DNA from 2 places in the Mycobacterium sp. ZZG genome. Region 2 is predicted to be linked to the other one. Evidence: riboswitches for the same ligand, from Rfam matches in the RefSeq annotation. Region 2 holds a riboswitch; the other holds the start of a gene.
What was found. A riboswitch is a leader RNA that binds a small molecule or an ion and turns the genes downstream of it on or off. The one in region 2 is predicted to bind guanidine.
Positions count from the first base shown of each region.

Region 1: linked by a shared signal. The riboswitch ahead of ACXMYJ_RS05240 (DMT family transporter) and the one ahead of ACXMYJ_RS18980 (agmatinase family protein) in region 2 are both predicted to bind guanidine.

Region 1 covers NZ_JBTBFV010000005.1:97,035-100,624, forward strand. The annotation lists gene ACXMYJ_RS05230 (TetR/AcrR family transcriptional regulator) at 1-190, shown strand, start outside; gene ACXMYJ_RS05235 (long-chain-fatty-acid--CoA ligase) at 264-1,826, shown strand; guanidine-III (ykkC-III) riboswitch at 1,954-2,021, shown strand; gene ACXMYJ_RS05240 (DMT family transporter) at 2,033-2,347, shown strand; gene ACXMYJ_RS05245 (DMT family transporter) at 2,349-2,723, shown strand; gene ACXMYJ_RS05250 (o-succinylbenzoate synthase) at 2,738-3,590, shown strand, end outside.
Region 2 covers NZ_JBTBFV010000036.1:7,315-10,904, forward strand. The annotation lists gene ACXMYJ_RS18970 (class I SAM-dependent methyltransferase) at 1-229, shown strand, start outside; gene ACXMYJ_RS18975 (high affinity choline transporter 1) at 222-1,745, opposite strand; guanidine-I (ykkC/yxkD leader) riboswitch at 1,795-1,904, opposite strand; guanidine-III (ykkC-III) riboswitch at 2,023-2,091, shown strand; gene ACXMYJ_RS18980 (agmatinase family protein) at 2,102-3,250, shown strand; gene ACXMYJ_RS18985 (carbon-nitrogen hydrolase family protein) at 3,264-3,590, shown strand, end outside.

The DNA.
Region 1 (3,590 bases), on a different contig from region 2:
CACCGCGATGGCCAAGGCGCTACGGGCGGCCGGGGCCACCATGCCCGACGATCAGCTGCTCGCCGTCGCCGACATCCACATCCGGCTCGCCGCCTCACTGGTCCAGGTCAGCACCCCCGTCCTCGACGTCACAGATGACGAGGCCGTCGCCGGCTACGCCCGCACCCACCTCGCGCCGCTCGTGCACTGAATTCTGTGAAGTCGTTGTGGGCGATTGTGCGAATCCGCTCAGCGGCGCGCATCAGCGTGGCACGCTTCTGCCCATGGCCGACCTGTCCGCACCGCAATTCCTCGACGAACGCCTCGCACACTGGGCGACCACCAAACCCGACGACGAAGCCATGGATTACCTCGACCGGTCCTGGACCTGGTCGCAGTGGAACGAACGGGTTCGCCGCCTCGCCGGTTCGCTGAAGGAGCGGGGCGTCACGCGGGGCGACGTGGTGGCCTTCCTCGACAAGAACCACCCGGCGTGCGTCGAGCTCACCTTCGCCGCGGCATCGCTGGGCGCGGCCAACGCGATCATCAACTTCCGGCTGGCCGCCGACGAACTCGACTATGTGCTCAACGATTCCGGCGCGAAGCTGCTCATCGTGGGTCAGGAGTTCAAGGACGCGGTCGACGGCATCCGCGACAAGCTCACCAACATCGACCATGTCATCTCCGTCAAGCCCGAAGGAGACGACGAGTACGAGGACCTGCTGGCGGCCGCCACCCCCGCCGAACGCTCGTCGGAGGTTCAGCCTGACGACGTGTGCATCATCATGTACTCGTCGGGGACCACGGGCCGCCCGAAAGGTGTCGAGCTCACCCAGTCCAACATCATCGCCCATACCCTCAATGCCCACGAGGGCTTCGAGTTCGACGAGGGTGACAAGAACATGGTGGCGATGCCGCTGTTCCACGTCGGCGGATCGTCGTACGTGCAGTTCGGAATTCACGACGGCTTCCCGAGCGTGATGACCCGCGACGTTGACGGCATGACCCTGGCCGGGGCGATTCTCAAGGGCGCCAACCGTACATTCCTGGTGCCGGCGGTGCTGGCCAAGGTGCTCGAGGCCGGTGAGGACGCGGTGAAACTGTTCTCGTCGCTCAAGACCTTCGCCTACGGAGCGTCGCCGATGCCGCTGCCGCTGCTGCGTCAGGCGTTACAGGCTTGGCCGGACACCGATTTCATGCAGGCCTACGGGCTGACCGAACTGTGCGGCGTGATCAGCCACCTGCTGCCCGAAGCGCACCGCGACCCGGGGAAAGAGGAGCGGCTGTCCAGTGCGGGCACGCTGGTGCCCAACGCCGAGGTGCGTGTCGTCGATCCGGACACCCTGGAAGACGTCCCGACCGGCGCGCAAGGCGAACTATGGTTCCGCTCACCGCAATTGATGAAGGGCTATCACAACAAGCCGGAGGCGACCGCCGAGGCCGTCACCGACGACGGCTGGTTCCGCACCGGCGACATCGGCCGCGTCGACGAGGGCGGCTACATCTTCGTCGAGGACCGGCTCAAGGACATGATCATCTCCGGCGGCGAGAACATCTACTCCATCGAGGTGGAGCGGGTGCTGGCCGAACACGAGGCCGTCGTCGAGGTCGCGGTGATCGGCGTCCCCGACGAGAAGTGGGGTGAGGTCGTCAAGGCCGTCGTCGTCCTGGAGGGCGAGGCGTCCGAAAGCGAGCTGATCGCCTTCGCCCGCGAGCGGCTGGCCGCCTACAAGTGTCCGAAGTCGGTCGACATCGCCGACGAGCTGCCGCGCAACCCCACCGGCAAGATCCTGAAAAAGGAGCTGCGCAAGCCCCACTGGGAGGTCCGCGACCGCACCACGGTGTAGTCCCAGACCCCGGTTGCGGTGAGTCGGCGGCCCCGCGCCGCCCGTCCCCTCCGGCCGCACCCGGAGATGCCGGTCACCATTTGTTTCCGGGACATGACCGGCCTGGAACTGTTGGGTAACGTGGCCGGTGCAGCGCCCAATTCCGGGTGCTGGCGGACGAGGGAGCAGTACCCGCAGCGACAAGACTGACTCGTTGAGGAGGTCTTGTGGCTTGGCTGGTTCTGGTGGTCAGCGGCTTCTTCGAGGCCGTCTGGGCGGCCGCGCTCGGCATGTCGAACAACTTCCGGCGGTGGCGGCCCGTCCTGGTCGTCGCGATCACCATGCCCACGAGCCTGGCGGGCCTGGCGTACGCGATGCGGACATTGCCGACGGGGACGGCCTACGCCGTGTGGGTCGGGATCGGCGCGTCGCTGACGGTGCTCTGGGCGATCACGACGAAGAGGGAGGCGGCCTCCACGGCGCGCCTGCTGTTGCTGTTGCTGCTCGTCGGCAGTGTCGCCGGACTGAAGGTGGTGAGCTGACATGCCGTGGACGATCCTGATCGTCAGCGCGGTGATGGAAGCGGTGTGGGCGACCGCGCTCGGCGAGTCCGACGGTTTCACCCGGCCGGGCCCGACCGTGGTGTTCCTGGTGGCGATGGTGCTGAGCATCTGGGGCCTCGGCTGGGCGGTCAAGCACATCCCGATCGGCTCGGCCTATGCGGTGTGGACCGGCCTGGGTGCGGCCCTGACCGTCGGTTATGCGATGGCCACCGGTGCCGAGGACGTCTCCGCCGCCAAGTTGATCTTCGTGAGCGGCATCATCGTCGCCGTCGTCGGCCTCAAGATGCTGCCGTCGGGCGCCGACAGGCCCGACGCCGAACCCCTGCCGCTGGTGCTGGAGCAGGCCGGCCGCTGAGGCACGATGAAGCGGTGGTGGAACTCGCCGACGTCCTTGAGCGGCTGCACATCGTGGCGCTGCCGATGCGGGTCCGCTTCCGCGGCATCACCACCCGCGAACTCGCCCTGATCGAGGGCCCCACCGGCTGGGGCGAGTTCGGTGCGTTCGTCGAATACCGGCCGCCGGAGGCCGCGCACTGGCTGGCCGCCGGCATCGAGGCCGCCTATCGCCCGCTGCCCGCGCCGCGCCGTGCCCGCATCCCGATCAACGCGACGGTGCCGGCCGTCCCGGCGGCGCAGGTCACCGACGTGCTCGCGCGCTTCCCCGGCGCGCGCACCGCGAAGGTGAAGGTCGCCGAACCCGGCCAGACGCTGGCCGACGACGTGGCCCGGGTCGACGCCGTGCGCGCCGTGGTGCCGACGGTGCGGGTGGACGCCAACGGTGGCTGGACCGTCGAGGAAGCGGTCGCGGCGGCGCGGGCGTTGACGGCCGACGGTCCGCTCGAGTACCTGGAACAACCGTGCCGCACCGTGTCCGAGCTGGCCGAGGTACGCCGCCGGGTCGACGTCCCCGTCGCCGCCGACGAGAGCATCCGTAAGGCCGACGACCCACTGCACGTCGTCCGCAGCGGCGCCGCCGACGTCGCCGTGCTCAAGGTCGCCCCGCTGGGCGGTGTCCACGCGATGCTGCAGATCGCCGCGCAGATCGACATCCCCGTCGTGGTCTCCAGCGCGCTGGACTCCGCGGTCGGCATCGGGGTCGGGCTGGTCGCCGCGGCCGCGCTGCCCGCACTCGGGCACGCCTGCGGGCTCGGCACCGGCGGACTGTTCGTCGAGGACGTCGCCGCGTCCGTCATCCCGGCCGACGGCTACCTGCCCGCCGCGA
Region 2 (3,590 bases):
GGTGCTGATCCACCACAACGTGCCGGGTCAGCCGATCCACACACTGCTGCGTGCCGCCGATCGCGCCTGGGCCAGCGTCGCCGGCCACGGCGTGTTCGGTCCGCGGATCCGGTGGCGGGCAATGCTGGAATTGCTTGCCGGCGAAGGGTTTCCGGTGACATCGCCGCGCCGCAGTCGGCGCGACGGCGTCCTCACGGTGCCGTGGGACGCCGTCGCACCGGTCAGCTGACGGGCTCGGGCTCGGGTTCCTTCTCGAAGCGGTCCGCATCGTCGAGGACGTCGTCGAGATCCTTGGCGACCTGTATGTCGAGACCCCGCATGTGCGCGGGCGGGGTCATCAGTGCCACCACGACATAGGTCAGCAGACCCGCGAGGAACGCGATGAACGTCGGCCAGCCGTCGAAGGAGGCGCTGATGAGGTCGTTGGGGATGTACAGGATGGTGTTCTCGACACCGAACATCGTCGGGGTGAGCGCGAAGAGCGCGATCCGGACCGCGAAACCGACGGCGATCGCGGCGACGGCCGCGGTGGTGGTCCCGCGCCGCCACACCAGACCGAGGATGAACGGCACGATCAGGCAGGCCAGCATCAGGTCGAATGCCAGCGTGAGCAGAATTCCCGTCTGCTGCACGTAGATCGCGAACAGGATGGAGAACAGGGTCATCGGCGCCATCGCGATGCGCGCGGCGCGCAGCAGTGGATCCTTCTTCCCGGGCACATGCACGCGCCGCACCCCGCCGAGGTTGCGCACGCACACATTCGAGATCGCCAGGATCGCACCGTTGGCGGTCGACATCGACGCGCCGACCAGCCCGCACAGCACCAGCACCGTCAGCCCGGCCGGCGCGTACCGGTCCAGCAGCACGAACAGCACCGGCCCGTCGAGTTCCTCCGGCAGGAACGAATGCGCGGCGAGCACGACCAGTCCGAACGGGATGCAGATCGCCACCGTGCCGGCCGCCGCGGTGAAGCAGGCCTTGCGGGCGGCCTCGGGCGACTTCGCCGAGAACACCCGCGCCATGAAGTCGATTGCGACGATGTCGCCGATCCCCAGCGCAATCAGTGTCGCCCAGTTGATCACCGCACCCTGAGCCGGGTCGGAGAGCTGACCGAGCGCCAATGGTCCCGTGCCCTCGGCGATGTCGAGCCCATGTGTGCTCGTCATCCAGATGAACAGCCCGATCGCGCCGACCAGGATCAGTGCCATCTGGATGATCGCGGTGTACGCGTCGGCGATCAGTCCGCCGGTCCCGGTGTAGGCCACCGCGACGGCCGCGATCAGCACCACCCCGAGCCAGTACGGCATACCGAGGAAGTAGTTGAACAGCAGGCCGCCGGCGACCAGGTTGCCGGCCACCAGCATGCAGAACGCGACCACGAGAAGCAGTGAGGCGCCGATCTCCACCGAGCGACCGAACCGCAGCCGGTAGTAGTCGGGGAACGACGTCAGCCCCATCCGGTTCATCGGCTTGGCGAAGAAGATGCCGGTGATCGTCAGGCACAACGCCAGCCCCAGCGGCAGACAGGCACCGGCCCAGAATCCGAATTCGAAGGCCAGATCGGTGTTTCCGAGGGTGGCGTTGGTGTCGACCGCCGCGCCCATCAACGCACCGCCGACGAGCCAGAACGGCAACATCCGGCCGCCGACAAGGAAATTCGCGCTGTCGCCTTCGATGCGCCGAGACACAGCGAAACCGACGGCCACCACGATGGCGATGCTGATCGCCACACCGAGAAGGATCATTGGGGATCTCCCGAGATCACGCGGAGACCGAGCCTCCACACTTGCGGAAGTCTCCCGGGTTTTTGTCCCGCCGTGGAGCGGCCGGGCTCCGGTGCCGGCCACCTGCGTCTCTCGGACCAGACCCGGCTGCCTGCCGGCGGAACCCTAGGCGCGCCCCACATGCCGATGTGAGTCCCAGCCAGGAAAACTCCCGTGCATTACGTCCGGGCGCACCGGATGTAAACGATGCGTTTCCTGTTCCAGTGGACAGCAATTCACCGACGTGTTGACAATTGTCGCAGGCGCTGTGCGATCCGGCGCCCCGGACGAGGTGCGTCGTACCCGGTCAGCGACAAGACGGCGCGTTGGGAGCTTTCATGTCCGACTATCCCGACCCGTCGCTGCCCAACGCCGAGGGCGCGTGGGCTCAACAGGCCGAGGCCCGGCTCGGCGATCGGCGGCTGCGCGAGGAGATCGACCGCGGCCTGAGCTACGGCCTGGAGGCCGCGCCGACGATCAACGACCGGACGATCTCGACGTTCGTCCGCGGCGAGAAACCCCATTTCGCCGGTGAGCGCGGCACTTTCCTGAAGTGCCCGTTCATCGAGGACGTCAACGAGGTCGACGACGCCGAGGTCGCGATATTCGGTGTTCCGCTGGACGCCGGCGCCACCTACCGGCCCGGAACCCGGTTCGGCCCGCAGGGAATTCGCCGCTCCACCAACCTCTTCGGGACCTACAACTATGAGTCCGGTGTCGATCTGCGCGAACAGCTGAACATGGTCGACATCGGTGATGTGTTCACCATCCCGGGCAACCTGGAGAAGTCGTTCGATCAGATCAGCCAGGCCATGGCCCACGTCGCCCAGAAAGGCGTCATGCCGGTGGTGCTGGGCGGTGATCACTCCATCGGCTTCCCCACCATCCGCGGGTTGGCCCCGTACATGGACGGCAACATCGGCATCATCCACTTCGACCGGCACGTCGACACCCAGGAGACCGACCTCGACGAGCGGATGCACACCACACCCTGGTTCCACGCCACCAACATCAAGAACGCGCCGGCGACCAACCTGGTGCAGATCGGCATCGGCGGCTGGCAGAGCCCCCGCGAAGGCGTGAAGGTGGGCCGGGACCGCAAGTCGACGGTGATCACCGTCGGCGACGTCGAGCGCGTCGGCGTGGAGAAGATTGCAGAAGTCGCCCTTGAAATCGCATGGAAGGACGCCAAGGCGGTCTACCTGTCCTTCGACATCGACGTCATCGACGCCGGGTTCGTCCCGGGAACCGGCTGGCCGGAACCCGGCGGACTGCTGCCCCGGGAGGCGCTCAACCTGGTCAAGATGGTCTCCGAACCCGGCCTGGCCGGCATCGAGGTGGTCGAATGCTCACCGCCCTACGACTGGGCCGAGCAGACCGCGCTGATGAGCTCACGGGTGATCCTGGACAGCCTGGCCGCGCAGGTCCGGTCCGGCAAGCTCGGCAAGAAGGCGGCCAAGGCCAACCGCCCGGCCTGGGGGCCCTAACTAGTCTGGGGGCATGCGTATTGCCTTGGCCCAGATCCGCAGCGGCACCGATCCGCGCGGCAACCTCGCGCTGGTCGAGGAGTACACCGGCCGCGCCGCCGAGGCGGGCGCGTCCCTCGTGCTGTTCCCCGAGGCGACCATGTGCCGCTTCGGGGTGCCACTGGCCCAGGTCGCCGAGCCGTTTGACGGGCCCTGGTCCACCGCGGTGCGCGACGTGGCCGCCCGGGCCGGCATCGTCGTCGTCGCGGGCATGTTCGTCCCGTCCGCCGACGACGACCGCGTCACCAACACCCTGCTGGCCACCGGCCCCGGGGTGGAGGCGCGCTACGACAAGATCCAC